Regions from separate parts of the Caldalkalibacillus horti genome, predicted to be linked through region 2. Evidence: predicted binding sites of a transcription regulator. Region 2 holds the regulator's gene; the other holds the start of a gene.
The links. The regulator CtsR, encoded in region 2, represses protease genes until heat stress. The targets are predictions, from matches to a motif close to ATGGTCAATAAAGGTCAAACA.

Region 1: a site for CtsR is predicted at 5,103-5,123, ahead of clpP (ATP-dependent Clp endopeptidase proteolytic subunit ClpP). Genes of this name have one in related genera too.

Annotation. Positions count from the first base shown of each region.
Region 1 is NZ_JAUSTY010000019.1:4,222-11,986, forward strand. Features, by position in the region: gene hisH (imidazole glycerol phosphate synthase subunit HisH) at 1-562, shown strand, start outside; gene hisA (1-(5-phosphoribosyl)-5-[(5-phosphoribosylamino)methylideneamino]imidazole-4-carboxamide isomerase) at 559-1,293, shown strand; gene hisF (imidazole glycerol phosphate synthase subunit HisF) at 1,295-2,053, shown strand; gene hisIE (bifunctional phosphoribosyl-AMP cyclohydrolase/phosphoribosyl-ATP diphosphatase HisIE) at 2,050-2,793, shown strand; gene J2S11_RS17710 (copper amine oxidase N-terminal domain-containing protein) at 3,132-3,935, opposite strand; gene clpP (ATP-dependent Clp endopeptidase proteolytic subunit ClpP) at 4,398-4,991, opposite strand; gene J2S11_RS17720 (phospho-sugar mutase) at 5,138-6,883, shown strand; gene J2S11_RS17725 (bactofilin family protein) at 6,992-7,381, opposite strand; gene J2S11_RS17730 (M23 family metallopeptidase) at 7,496-7,765, opposite strand, start outside.
Region 2 is NZ_JAUSTY010000007.1:1,693-9,457, forward strand. Features, by position in the region: gene J2S11_RS09390 (stalk domain-containing protein) at 1-210, shown strand, start outside; gene J2S11_RS09395 (MgtC/SapB family protein) at 642-1,364, shown strand; gene J2S11_RS09400 (TVP38/TMEM64 family protein) at 1,476-2,132, shown strand; gene J2S11_RS09405 (CtsR family transcriptional regulator) at 2,401-2,862, shown strand; gene J2S11_RS09410 (protein-arginine kinase activator protein McsA) at 2,969-3,484, shown strand; gene J2S11_RS09415 (protein-arginine kinase McsB) at 3,499-4,608, shown strand; gene clpC (ATP-dependent protease ATP-binding subunit ClpC) at 4,605-7,052, shown strand; gene radA (DNA repair protein RadA) at 7,297-7,765, shown strand, end outside.

The DNA.
Region 1 (7,765 bases), on a different contig from region 2:
AGGAGTTCCAGCTGAGTTGGCTAAGGCGGATGCTCTCCTTTTACCTGGAGTAGGCTCCTTTAAGGATGCGATGGAAAGCTTACACCAGAGTGGCTTGACTACATTTATTCAAGGATGGGCTGTGTCAGAAAAGCCTTTGTTAGGTATTTGTCTTGGTATGCAGTTGCTTTTTGAAGAAAGTGAAGAGAATGGGCAATCCCTTGGATTAGCTCTACTTCCGGGTAAGGTGCAGCGATTTTCAGGTGAAACAGAGGCTGGTTATAGCTACAAGGTTCCTCATATGGGCTGGAACAATCTGAATATCAAGGATACAGATCATGCCCTTTTTCAAGCATTGGAAGGAGCAGAAGGGTACGTTTATTTTGTGCATTCCTATGTTGTGCATGCCGACAATGAAGAGGATGTGTTGGCGACAAGCTCTTATTATGGCGAGGTTCCTGCAGTTGTAGGAAGAGGCTCTGTGTTAGGCATGCAATTTCACCCTGAAAAAAGCAGTGCCGTTGGGATGAGACTGCTACAAAACTTTGGAGAAATGGTCCAGAAGGCAGGTGTAGGAAGATGAGTCGTTTTAAAATATATCCTGCCATCGATATACGTGACGGGAAATGTGTACGACTGGTACAAGGAGATTATGCTCAGGAAACCATATATGCTGATTCTCCTGTAGCCATGGCTAGTACCTTTGTTGAAGCAGGAGCGGATTGGATCCATGTTGTGGATTTAGACGGAGCAAAGGCAAAGGAAAGAGTTAATCATCAGCATGTGCTACAAATTGCTCAGGAGCTTGGTGTTCAGGTGCAGGTTGGAGGGGGCATACGAACGGCTGAGGATGTGGCCTTTTATTTAGAGCATGGAGTACAGAGAGTGATTCTTGGGAGTGTGGCTGTAAACAATCCTGCTTTTACGAAGCAAATGCTCTCTACATATGGAGGTGAGAGGATCGTTATTGGACTTGATGCTAGGGACGGATATGTGGCTACGGAGGGTTGGCTGGAAACATCTACGGTACTTGCCGAGGAGCTAGGTCAAGAGCTTGCTGCACATGGAGCAGAGCTTTTCATTTTTACCGATATTTCACGAGACGGTATGCTTAGTGGACCAAATACGGAAGGAATAACTAGGCTGGCACAAGCGACAGGAAAACAGGTTATCGCCTCAGGTGGTGTGAGCACCCTACAGGATTTGCAGGGACTTGTTGCGGAGCAAAAACACGGCGTAGCTGGAGCAATTGTAGGAAAGGCACTGTATACGAATCAATTTACGCTTGAAGAAGCGCTGCAGGTGGTGAAATAGCATGCTGACCAAACGAATTATTCCCTGCTTGGATGTGAAGGAAGGGCGTGTTGTGAAGGGAGTTCAGTTTTTAGAGCTACAGGATGCTGGAGATCCGGTGGAGCTAGCCGGCTATTACGATCAGGAGGGAGCGGATGAACTAGTATTTCTTGATATATCTGCTTCGCATGAAGGGCGAGAAACGATGATTGATGTGGTCCGTGAAGTAGCAGGGACATTAGCTATTCCCTTTACCGTTGGTGGAGGCATTAATACTGTTGAGGACATGAAACGTGTCCTTCGAGCAGGAGCAGATAAGGTCTCCGTAAATACAGCAGCTGTCCTAAGACCTGAATTGATTGCTGAAGGGGCAGGTTACTTTGGCTCCCAATGTATCGTGCTAGCGGTAGATGCCAAATTTGATTCTACTCTAGACTCGTGGAGAATTTATACACATGGTGGAAGAAAGGCAACAGAATGGGAAGTGACTGATTGGGTAAAAGAAGCTGTTCGTTTAGGTGCTGGAGAAATCCTGCTAACAAGCATGGATCAGGATGGGGCTAAAACGGGATATGATCTTGCTCTCACTCAAAGGGTTTCAGGAGCGGTTTCTGTTCCTGTAATCGCCTCAGGTGGTGCTGGAGCGAAGGAGGATTTTACGGCTGTTTTTCAGCAGGCTGGAGCGGATGCTGCGTTAGCAGCTTCTATTTTTCACTATAAGGAAACGTCTATAGGTGAAGTGAAGGCGTATCTTCAGGAGAGTGGGGTGGAGGTCAGATGAGTAATCAGGATGGAAAAAGTGTAGGGCAGGAGAAGGAACAAGCTGATCACTATATAGAAGGAATCAAATTTGATCAGCAAGGGCTTGTACCTGCCATCGTTCAGGATGTGACGAGTAAGGAGGTTCTAACTCTTGCTTATATGAATAAAGAATCCTTACAACGATCCATTGAAACGAAGCAAACCTGGTTTTATAGTCGTTCAAGACAGGAGCTTTGGCATAAAGGAGCTACGTCGGGACATACTCAGGAAATTGTAGATATTCGTTTTGACTGTGATGCTGACGCCCTCGTTGTTCTTGTTAAGCCAGCTGGTCCTGCCTGTCATACAGGGAGCTATAGCTGTTTTTCTGAATCTCTGCTATATAGGAAAAGGGACAAGGAGGATACTGAAGACGAGAAGGATGGAGATGAGCTGAAGGCTGATTCAAATGCGTATACAATGAGTCAATCGGGAGAACGCTTTGCCATACTTAATCTACTGGAAAAGACGATAGCTGAACGTGAGACTGAACGCCCCGAGGGTGCTTATACAACCTATCTATTTGAAAAAGGCGTGGATAAAATCCTAAAGAAAGTCGGGGAAGAAGCAGCTGAAATTATTATAGCGGCTAAAAATCGTGATCCTGAGGAATTAAAATGGGAGGTTGCTGATTTTCTCTACCATCTTCTCGTACTCCTAAGAGAACAAAAGCTTCCACTGGATGATGTGCTTAAGGTTTTGGAGGAACGCTTTAATTAAAGTATAAATACAAATTATAAACTCTACGATATAAGTAAGCCCTTTTGGTACAGTCTTTTAATGCCTTTTAATGCTGGAAAGGGTTTTATTATTGTCGCCTGCCTAGTAAGCCATTAACTGCTAGTCGGTGGAAGTCCGACCTAAGTAAGAACCAAGTCGCTTAGCTTCTCTCACTGATTGCTAGAGGAGAAGCTGGAATGAGTAAAGGCGACCTTACGGTCGCCTAGAAAATTTCAGTTTTTTACTCTACTCTTTTTTATTCCGTTGGAATAGCTCGGATAACATCGGAGTAAACGTTAAAAGGAGATTCTAACAATTCACGCTTCTGGTTTTGAGGATTAGTGTAAGTTGTCCGTACCGTATTTGTTGGATTGCTTAAAGAAACTAACTGATTGATCGCCGATAAATGGGCCGATCTTATCCAAACGATTATCCTCCGTAATATCCCCAACCGAACGAGCAATTCGATTGGGAGCACCATCTACGTATTGAAACAGAATGTGAGCTTTATCCTCCCGAATTTCGACCATGGTATAAACTAATGAATCCATAAACAGATAACGATGAGCTTCGCCTTTTACGAAACGGTATGAGAATTCGTTCCCTTTATGCGGATTCAATGTATTAAAGCTAGACTGCAAAGGAAGGGAAATAGCAGCTAATCGAGCTTGCACCAAATCATTCCCGTTTAATGCCTCCTTCGGGCCTGTGTAGTTAGGAGAGCTAACAAATACCAAGCCACGAGTGTTTTCAAACTGTACCGAAAGACCAAGCTGCTCCGAGACAAATCGTACCGGAACCATAATCCGGCCGTTCATAATTTGAGCAGGAACATCCAGGGTTACCGCCGCATTATTTTTATAAGCCGTTCTCTGGCTAGCCGTAACGCGTATGATGTCACCGCCTGCATTTTGAATTGTTGCTCTTTTTGCAGTATTATCCCATTGATATGTTAACCCCAAGGAGGACAATGTCCGTAACGGAACGAGCATTCTCCCTTCTTTGATGACAGGACTAGTGTCCGTTTCAATAAACTGACCATCGACATTTACATGAAGGGTTCGTTCAGTATTTTCCGCTGAAACGACTGAAGCTGTTGCAAATAATAAGAAAAGCAACATAAGCCAAATGTACTTTTTCATCAGAAACACCTCTTTGTTTTTATTTGTCATTACCCCATCTTTCTGTCCCTACACTAAAGATTTAGACGAATCCTTCCCTTAAAAGTTGCAATAGAGGAAAAAAACACCTTCCTCAAAATTCTCTTCCCTTACCTAAATTTTTCGAAACATCACTTAATTTGGCGATGAATAAATGGAAAAGCAAAATGCTCCATTTACTCTCACAGAAGATGAGTTCTTAACCTTATAGGAAAAAGCCCAAAACAAAAAAGATCTCTACACCATGTTAAAGCTATGATTAATTTTAGCAATAAAAAAGAAGCAGGACTTTTTTCCTGCTTCTTGTTTTATAAAGCTAATGACAACTTGCCTATTCATAAATAATTAGCCATAATCGAACTTATGATATAGTAAGCTTCATACAGAGCTTATGCTTCGAGTAATCTTTACTCTTTTATAAGATAGTAGTCAAACTGCCTAGCGTTAGTCTTTCTTAGGCTGTCCAACGATCACATCGTCTACCAAGCCGTATTCCTTCGCTTCAGTAGCAGACATAAAGTTGTCGCGATCGGTGTCTTTTTCAATTCTTTCAAGTGGCTGGCCAGTACGTTCAGCTAAAATATGATTGAGGTGCTCTCTCATTTTAAGAATTCTCTTAGCGTGGATCTCGATATCTGTTGCTTGCCCTTGAGTACCACCTAATGGTTGGTGAATCATCACCTCAGCGTTTGGCAAAGCAAAGCGTTTACCTTTTTCACCAGCAGCTAATAGAAAGGCACCCATAGAAGCAGCTAATCCGATACAAATTGTTGAAACCTGAGGTTTAATATGCTGAATCGTATCGTAGATCGCCATTCCAGCAGAGATAGAGCCACCAGGACTGTTAATGTATAGGCTAATGTCCTTGTCAGGATCATCGGATGCTAGGAACAAAAGCTGAGCGACAACGGAATTAGCCACCTGATCATCAATGGCTGTTCCTAAGAAGATAATTCTGTCCTTTAACAGGCGAGAATAAATATCATATGCTCTTTCGCCACGGTTTGTTTGCTCAATTACAGTTGGGATTAGATTCATGGTTAGACCTCCTTATTTAGATATCCTCCTGACATTTCTGTGCCTACCATGGTACAGTAAACATGCTAGGAGTGGTATGAGATTATTGTCTCTGTTTGTATTTTACACCAAAAGGTCAAAAAAGGTCAAATAAAAAGGAGAGCAGAATGAGTAAAAAAATGGAAACCTACAGCTATGAGCAGCGTTATCAGCAATGGGCATCATTTGAAGGCCTCACCAAAGAGATGAAGATGGAGCTAGAAAGCATTCAAAATGATTCAAAGGAGCTCGAGGAACGCTTTTATACAGACCTGGCTTTTGGGACAGGAGGATTAAGAGGTATCCTTGGAGCCGGAACAAATAGAATGAACACGTATACGGTTAGAAAAGCAAGTCTTGGCTTAGGTCACTACTTAAAGAAAACCTATGTAGATCAAGACATTCATGTAGTTATCGCCTATGATTGCCGACATCAATCTGTTGAGTTTGCCGAGCAGGCTGCTTTGACCTTAAATGGACTAGGGATTCATGCTCATGTTTTCCCTGAGCTAAGACCAACACCACAGCTTTCGTACACGGTTCGTCAGCTAAGCGCTCAAGCAGGAATTGTCATTACGGCTAGCCACAATCCACCTGAGTATAATGGCTATAAGGTTTATGGGGCAGATGGAGCGCAGATGAATTTAGAAACGGCTGACCAAGTCATTCAGCTAATAAATAAAATTGAAAATGAACTAACAATAGATGTGATGGACAAGGAAACGGCTATACAGAAAGGACTTTTACATACAATTAATGATCAATTAGATCAGGCGTATATAGACTATGTTGCTTCTCTTACCTTGCAACCAGATGTCATTAAACAAGCGGCGGACGATTTTCACATTGTGTTTACGCCACTACATGGAACGGCGCTTGGTCCCACAACGAAGGTTCTTAAGCAAGTGGGCTTTAAGCATGTCCATGTTGTAGAGGAGCAGGCCAATCCAGATCCGAATTTCAGCACGGTTAAATCGCCTAATCCGGAGGAGCATGAAGCGTTTGAAATAGCCCTTCAATACGCTGACCAAACAGGAGCAAATCTGATAATGGGAACAGATCCTGACGCAGATCGAATGGGAGTCGTTGTTCCTGATCATACAGGGACTTATCAGGTACTAAGTGGTAATCAAACGGGAGCCCTAATCCTACATTATCTATTAGAACAAAAGCAAAAGGATGGCTCATTAACAGCGGAGCATATGATATGTAAGACGATTGTAACGTCAGAGCTAGGTCGTGTTTTAGGACAAGCGTTTGGTGTCGAAACGTTAGATACACTTACAGGCTTTAAGTTTATAGGTGAGAAGATCAGGGAATTTGAGCAGACTGGTGATCAACAGTTTCTGTTCGGCTACGAGGAGAGCTATGGGTACTTAATTGGTGCGGAAGCAAGAGATAAGGATGCCATTCAAGCCGTTCTATTAGTAGCAGAAATGGGAGCTTATTATCATAGGCAGGGAATGACCTTATTAGATGCTCTGCATCAAATTTACACGAAGTATGGATTTTTTAAGGAAAAGCTCGTTTCTGTGACTATGCAGGGACTAGAAGGAGTAGCTAAGATCAAAGAGACGATGCAACGCTTGAGAGAACAGCCACCGCAAAACGTTAGTGCCGTACCAGTAAAATGGATTGAAGATTATTCAACGGGTACTCGCTTCACACCGTCAGGGAGGGAAGTGGAAAAGCTACAGCTACCAGCATCAAACGTAGTGAAATATTTTCTAGAGGACGGATCTTGGATCTGTGTTCGGCCATCAGGAACGGAGCCAAAGCTTAAGCTGTATATTGGAGTTGAAGGTGGCACAGAAGAAGAAGCTCAGCAGAAGGTAGAGATATACTCGAAGGATTTTCAGCAGAATTGGCTTTAGTATCAGCAGAATTGGCATATAAAAAACCTCCATTACTCTCAGTAGCACTTAGCACTTTTTAAGAGAGTAGGAGGTTTTTAATTTTTAAATTCATTTGATTCGTCCTATTTAGGCGTTTGCTTTGAGCTTTTCTTGCTTTTTCTTATCCTTCGCGTTAGAGATGTTCATATGGCTATGCCCGTTGAATATAGCCCCTTTTTCAATCTCAATCGTTTGAGCTGTAATATCTCCCTTCACCTGACAGCCCTTCACTAGCTGGATGGCATCGGATACTTGAATATTTCCTTCGACAAGCCCTTCTATGGTTAAGCTACCAGCCGTAATATTGCCTAAAATCACACCATCTTTACCTACTAAAACCGTTCCTTCTGTAACGACATCCCCTTTAAACTCACCATCTATGCGAATAGAGCTTGTAGACTCCAGTTTTCCTTCCATTTTAGTGCCATGTCCTATGACCGTATTGATTCGGTCAGGCTGAGTATTTTTAGAAAACAATCTCTTTTCCCCCTGTCTGGGCTATTTTTTCTATTCAATCATTTGGTGAGCTTCTTATCGGGTAAGATGGCCAGTTGCTCACCACTGTTCACTGGTACCTCTGTTTAATCTAGGCTATCTTAAATAATCAGCAGGATTAATCGCTTTCCCATCCTTATGTAGCTCATAGTGTAGATGGACACCGGTACTGCGTCCCGTGCTACCCATCCTGCCAATCTCGTCCCCTTTTTCCACCTTATCCCCCTTCTCTACATCAATCGCTGATAAATGAGAGTAGGAGGTGGTATATCCGTTACCATGATTGACAACAATTTGATTGCCATAGTTTCCGTTCCTCCCCGCGAAGGTCACCGTTCCGTGGGCTGTAGCATAAATAGGTGATCG
Region 2 (7,765 bases):
AACCAAGGTATAGAACAAACACTTGAGACTATTCCAGCATCCAAGATTGTACTAGGTATAAATGCTATTTATGAAACACCGGAAACGACGGTAGACAAAATTGGATTAGCGAAGAGACATGGTTTAAAAGGTATGGGTCTGTGGATTCTAAGAGGTGTAAACGTTGATTATATGAATCAAATGGGCAAAAGTATCTATCTTGAGAAGTAATGTTAATGAGAAGAAACAGTTGATGTAGTAACACCATAAAATGGGATAAATTGTATAATAATTTGACGGAATAAAAAAAACATGATATGAATAAGATAGACTTCATAGCCTTTGTGCACAGGAGAGGGTTGGGTAAGCGATACCTAACCTTCTTCTTTATATATTTCTTCATTATTATTCCCCGATAAATGTTTCAACCATTGGAGATTATGACCTTCTCACTTCTAGTAAGGACTCTCTTTTCATAAGAGACAGAGAGTAAAATGAAAATTGTACAGAACTTTTTTCATTTTAGGATTTATTTAGCTTCATTAGATATGATTGCTCTTATTAGAATTTCTTTATTTTAACTATTCAATAAGTTTACCTGGAACAGGATTACTAACAAGGCAAGCAAAGCAGCAAGCTTTTGACCGAGGGAGGATGCATAGATGGAATGGCTTCAAGATGCTTGGCAAGCGTTTACAGGAACACATTATTATGAGATTACTATACGGCTACTACTAGCCACTTTTTTAGGTGGACTTGTGGGGATTGAACGAGAGCAGAATAATCATCCGGCAGGTTTTAGGACTCATATTTTAGTTTGTGTCGGTTCAACTCTGATCATGTTAATTTCAATGTATGGCTTCGAGGAATTTATTTATAATAATCCGCAGATAAATACGATTCAAGATCCAGCTCGTTTAGCTGCTCAAGTGGTAAGTGGGATTGGTTTTCTTGGTGCGGGAACGATTTTGGTTCATGGTGGTACGATTAGAGGATTAACAACGGCGGCTTCCTTATGGGTTGTTGCAGGGATAGGGCTAGCGCTTGGAACAGGATTTTATTATGGGGCTGCTTTAGCCACTGTTCTTGTATTAGTTAGCCTTGTCGTTTTAAATAAAATAGAGGAAGCCTTTATTCGTAAAGGCAAGTCACAACTCATTCAAATTACGGTTAAAGACTCTCCAGGAAAGCTCGGAGAAATCGCCACGAAAATTGGTGACCGGAAGATAAGTATAAGGCGTTTGAGTATTGAAGAGGGGAAAGAGCAGGAAGGTTATGTGAAGCTCACAGTAGACGTTAGGCTACCAAACAAAGCGATTTTATTTCAAATTGTTGATGAGCTTCGGCAGATAGATGGTATTACAGATGTGTCTATAGGGAAGTAATTTTAAAGTCTCCTGAGGGAGGCTTTATTTCTTTCAAGAAGTTGAAAGTATGATAAAATAAGCTTAGTCCCTGAGAACAGGGAGGAATGAGACTAGAAAGAGGATAAACCTATGGACTGGAAAAAATGGCTTATTTCCTTATTGCTTTTAATTGTTATTGGAAGCGTTATATTATTCGGTGGGATAGATCTGCTGTTTTCTAATGATATTGAACTTTTTTATGAAAAGATACATGGTGGTATTTTCTTCGTTTTATTACTTACCTTAAGCTTGATGATTGTACAAAACCTATTGACTGTCTTTCCTGTAGTGATCTTAGTGCTACTTAATCAGTGGCTGTTTGACTTTTGGTTAGGCTTTTTTTGGTCTTGGGCAGGAACGGTGATCGGTTCGATTATTGTGTTTATGTTTTCGAAAAATTGGTTCAACTCACTGATCAAGAATAAGCGGATTCAAGAGTTATTTACAAGGATTAGAAGACATGGGATCATGGCCGTTTTTATCGCACGGTTAATTCCTATTTTTCCTTCAAACTTAATTAATATTGCTTCAGGGCTTAGTGGAATTGGATTAAGAGAATTTTTTATTGGAACTATTTTTGGAAATATGATATTTGTTTTTATTCTATCCTTGATTGGAACAGGGTTTGTGGAAGAAAATAATCAGCAATTTCTTTACTGGGGCTTAGTGCTAGTCGTGCTCATGGCTTGGGGAGCGTATGTCTATTGGAAGAAGGGCTTTAAACGTAAGGAGCAGGCACAGGAATAGAATTTGGTTAAAAAGCTAAAGAAAACGTATAAAAGATGACGTTTGACCTCAGACTAATACAGGGTACGAAGAATTCGTCAGCTTTTTTAGTTCTAATACTTGCCAAAAAAAATAAATGAGAGTATAATCTACTTAAAGTCAAAGATAGTCAAAGTCAAATAAGCAGTAGACTAACCTACAAAACAACAAGACTTACCTACTATTTGCATGGTTCCATGGTTCATCAAGGTCATCAGCAAGCTTGTGTAAGTTAAAGTGGGGGGTTGTGATGAGAAATATTTCAGATATTATTGAATATCATCTCAAACAGAATTTAGAAAAAAGCCAAAAGGGGTATATTGAAATACAGAGAAGTGAATTAGCGGATCAGTTTCAATGTGTACCATCCCAAATTAATTATGTCATCAATACCCGTTTCACTGTCGAGAAAGGCTATTTAGTGGAAAGTAAACGTGGTGGTGGTGGCTTTATTCGCATACGTAAGGTTCAACTGATTCAGAATCAAGATCTGCTTCAAACGATTCTTGAATTGATTGGGGATCATATTAGTCAGGCCACAGCGGAGGATATGCTTGATCGTCTGTTTGATTCACGCATTATCTCAGAGCGTGAGAATAGACTAATGAAGGCAGTGATTCATCGCAATGTGCTATCCTTTCAGGTTCAGGTGCGTGATCAGCTAAGAGCGAAAATGATGCAGGCGATGCTGGTATCTCTCCTTTATAAATAGTAAAGGATAGATGAAGACGACAGTTTTATCAATAAGTAGCCATTTTATTTTATGGATGAATTTATATTATGGATAAGAATGGATTGAGATAGGAGGGGATCAAGGTATGCTTTGTCAGGAATGTCAGGAAAGACAAGCAACGTTGCATTTCACTAAGATTGTTAACGGACAGAAAACAGAGTTTCACATTTGTGAAGTGTGTGCCAAGGAGAAGGGTGATGCCTTACCTGGGATGAATAACAGTTTTTCTATTCATAATCTGCTATCTGGTTTACTAAGCTTTGACACAGCTGGTACGGTGAATCAAAGCCCTACTCAAAAGCTTCAATGTCCAACCTGTGGCCTTACGTTTAGCCAATTTTCAAGAAGTGGTCGCTTTGGCTGTGCCGATTGCTATAAGGAGTTTGGTGATCGCCTGGAGCCGATGCTGCGCAAGGTTCACAGCGGGAATGTATCCCACTTTGGGAAAATCCCTAAGAGATCTGGTAACCTGATTCAGACAAAAAGAGAGATTCAAGATCTCAAGAAAAAGCTGCAGCAATCCATCACGAATGAAGAGTTTGAGCAGTCAGCTAAACTAAGGGATCAAATCAGAGAACTAGAGCATAAGCTTGAGACATAGAGGAGGTGGAAGGAATGTCATTGGAGAAGTTTATCAATCATGCGGTGAGCGACTGGATGAAGGGAGAGGGACCTGACTCAGATATTGTCATTAGCAGCAGGATACGCTTAGCTCGAAATGAAAACGCCATTCCTTTCCCGCTAGTAGCTACAGAGGAACAGCTAGAGCAGGTCATTGCTGACGTATCTAAAGTGGTTCAGAACGTACAGCAGGATCAATCTGACTATTCAATGGGGTCCTTAGAGTTACTACGTATGGACCAGTTAAAAGGGCTTGAGAAGCGTGTATTAGTTGAAAAGCACCTGATTAGTCCTCATTTGGCAGAGGAGTCCTCTCCAGGAGCTGTTGTATTAAGTGAAAATGAGTCCATAAGTATCATGCTTAATGAAGAGGACCATATTCGCATTCAGTGTTTATTTCCAGGCTTTCAATTAGAACGAGCCTGGGAGCAGGCGAACAGTATAGATGATTGGTTTGAGATTCACTTAGACGTAGCGTTTGATGAAAAGCGTGGTTATCTTACAAGCTGTCCAACAAACGTTGGAACAGGGCTCAGGGCATCTGTGATGATGCACCTTCCCGCGTTAGTGATGACACAGCAAATTAACCGGATGCTTCCGGCTATTAACCAGCTTGGCCTAGTAGTGCGTGGTATTTACGGTGAAGGCAGTGACGCATTGGGGAACATTTTTCAAATTTCAAATCAGATCACATTAGGGCGCTCGGAAAGAGAGATAATTGAGGACCTTGGCAATGTAGCCAAACAGTTGATTGAACAAGAACGCCAAGCGCGTCATTCCTTGTTAGAATCCTCCCGCTTACGGCTAGAGGATCGGATTTATCGCTCTTATGGGATTTTATCGAACGCCCGAACGATAGAGTCTACAGAGGCAACACAGCGTTTATCCGATGTACGTTTAGGTATAGATATGGGCTTAATAAAAGGAACATCAGGAACGATACTTAATGAATTAATTGTTTTAACTCAGCCGGGCTTTTTGCAGCAGTATGCAGGTGAAATGCTCTCTGCTGAACAGCGTGATGAACGCAGAGCGAAGCTGATTCGAGAAAGATTAAGATTAGATGAAGATAAAACAAATGAAGGTGGAGGTGTTGAGAAATGATGTTTGGACGTTTTACAGAGAGAGCTCAGAAGGTTTTAGCTTTGGCACAAGAGGAAGCAATGAGATTAAACCATAATAATATTGGAACAGAGCATATTCTATTAGGACTGATTCGTGAAGGGGAAGGAATCGCAGCGAAGGCTTTACTGGCTCTGAATCTAGACTTAGAAAAAATCCAAACAGAGGTTGAAACGCTAATTGGGAAGGGTGAAGAAGGGAATCAAAATATTCACTATACACCTAGAGCAAAAAAGGTTATTGAGTTGTCTATGGATGAGGCTAGAAAGCTTGGCCATACTTACGTAGGAACAGAGCATATTTTACTAGGCTTGATTCGTGAGGGTGAAGGTGTAGCAGCAAGAGTGCTAAATAATCTAGGAGTTAGTTTGAACAAAGCTAGACAGCAAGTCTTGCAACTGCTAGGTTCGAATGAATCCTCTAATCATAGCAATCAGAGCAGTTCATCAGCGTCTGCGAACACTCCTACTTTAGACAGCTTGGCTCGTGATTTAACAGCAGTAGCTAGAGACGAAGGGCTGGATCCGGTAATTGGTAGAAGTAAAGAGATTGAGAGAGTGATCCAGGTTCTCAGTCGTCGTACGAAAAACAATCCTGTGCTAATTGGTGAGCCAGGTGTTGGTAAGACAGCTATTGCAGAGGGCTTAGCTCAGAGTATTGTAAACAATGAGATTCCTGAAACGTTAAGAGATAAGCGAGTCATGACTCTTGATATGGGAACTGTCGTCGCGGGGACTAAATATCGTGGTGAATTTGAGGATCGCTTGAAGAAGATCATGGACGAAATCCGCCAAGCGGGGAACATCATCCTGTTCATTGATGAGCTTCATACCTTGATTGGAGCAGGTGGAGCTGAAGGAGCGATTGACGCTTCAAACATCTTAAAACCAGCGTTAGCTCGTGGCGAATTACAATGTATCGGGGCAACAACGTTAGATGAGTATCGCAAATATATTGAAAAAGATGCGGCGCTAGAAAGGCGCTTCCAGCCAATCACCGTTGATCAGCCATCTACAGAAGAAGCGATCTTGATCCTCCAAGGACTGCGTGATCGTTATGAAGCTCATCACCGTGTGAAGATTACAGATGAAGCAATTGAGCAAGCGGTGAAGCTGTCAGATCGGTATATTACGGATCGCTTCCTTCCAGATAAAGCGATTGACTTGATTGATGAAGCGGCCTCCAAGGTGCGTTTGAAATCCTACACGGCTCCACCGAATTTGAAAGAAATGGAGCAGAAGCTAGAAACGATTAAGAAGGAAAAGGATGCGGCTGTCCAAAGTCAGGAGTTTGAAAAGGCAGCTTCCTTAAGAGATACAGAGCAAAAGCTACGCGAAGAGCTTGAGCAAACGAAAAATGAATGGAAAGAGAAGCAAGGACAGACAGATTCCGAGGTGAATGGTGAAGATATCGCTCAAATCGTTGGAAGCTGGACAGGAGTTCCGGTAAGTAAGCTAGAAGAGGAAGAAACAGAGCGACTGCTGAAAATGGAAGGGATTCTGCATAAGCGTGTCATTGGTCAGGAGGAAGCTGTTAAGGCGGTTTCTAGAGCGATACGTAGAGCTAGAGCAGGTTTGAAGGACCCTAAACGACCAATCGGCTCCTTCATCTTCCTAGGGCCAACGGGAGTAGGTAAAACAGAGCTTGCTAGGGCTGTTGCAGAGAGCTTGTTTGGTGATGAGAATGCTACGATCCGCATCGATATGTCCGAGTATATGGAAAAGCATTCTACGTCTAGATTAGTAGGAGCGCCTCCAGGGTATGTAGGCTTTGATGAAGGTGGTCAATTGACGGAAAAAGTTAGACGCAAGCCATATTCCGTTATTCTACTAGATGAGATAGAAAAAGCTCATCCAGATGTGTTTAACATCCTCCTACAAGTACTAGAGGATGGACGTCTAACAGACTCTAAAGGTAGAACGGTCGATTTCAGAAATACTGTTATTATTATGACTTCAAACGTGGGAGCAGAGATGATTAAGAAGGGAACCTCCCTAGGATTCCAAGCGGCTTCCATGGAGCAAACATATAACAACATGAAGGATAAAGTTATGGGTGAGCTGAAGCGTACGTTCCGTCCAGAATTTTTGAATCGTGTGGATGAATTGATCGTGTTCCATTCTCTTGAAGAAGAGCATATCCAAGAAATTGTGAAGCTTATGGCTCAGCAGCTTCAGGATCGCTTAAAAGAGCAGGAAATCGAGTTTAGCTTAACGGATAGTGCCCTAAAGTTTATTGCTAAAGAAGGCTTTGACCCACAATATGGAGCTAGACCACTTAGAAGGGCGTTACAGCGTCAGGTGGAGGATAAGCTTTCCGAAGAACTGCTCCAAGGAACGGTGAAAAAAGGTGATACGGTCGTTATCGATGAGAAAAAGGGAGAGCTAAAGGTAACGAACAAGACGAAGAAAGTAGCTCAGAAATAATAACTAGTGCATGTCTAGAAGGGTGAATGACTTTTAAAGTTTAGAAGCATAGCTGCACGTGGCTGTAAAAATAAGTCCAAGGTAACGCAGGAAGCAAGTCAAAAGTACCTCAAAAAAGAACACACGGAAAAAAGCAAGAGACCTCTACTCCAAAAAATGCCTAAAACGGTATGATTGGAATAGGGGTCTTTTAATATACTTTTATTTAATGCGGGAAAGTGATACATTTGAAGTAGGTGATCTTATGAGTAAAAGGAAGACAAAATACGTATGTCAAGAATGTGGCTATGAATCTCCAAAGTGGATGGGTAAATGCCCGGGCTGTAACACCTGGAATACGATGGTGGAGGAGCTTGAGCCTACTCGAACGGCGGCAGGAAAGGGAGCCTTCAGAACAGGGGCCGCTCTATCCTCTAAGTCTGTTCCAATTACTGATATTCAGACAGAGGATGAAGCGAGAATACTGACCTCCATTCAAGAAATTAACCGAGTGCTTGGAGGAGGAATCGTTCCAGGATCTTTAGTATTAGTTGGTGGTGATCCGGGAATTGGAAAATCAACATTACTCTTGCAGTTATCTGGTATCCTAGCCCAGCAAGAGCACAAGGTGTTATACGTATCAGGTGAGGAATCCCTGAGGCAGACGAAGATGAGAGCCGATCGTTTACATATGAGCTCTAAGCAGCTTCATGTTTTAGCGGAAACGGACGTCA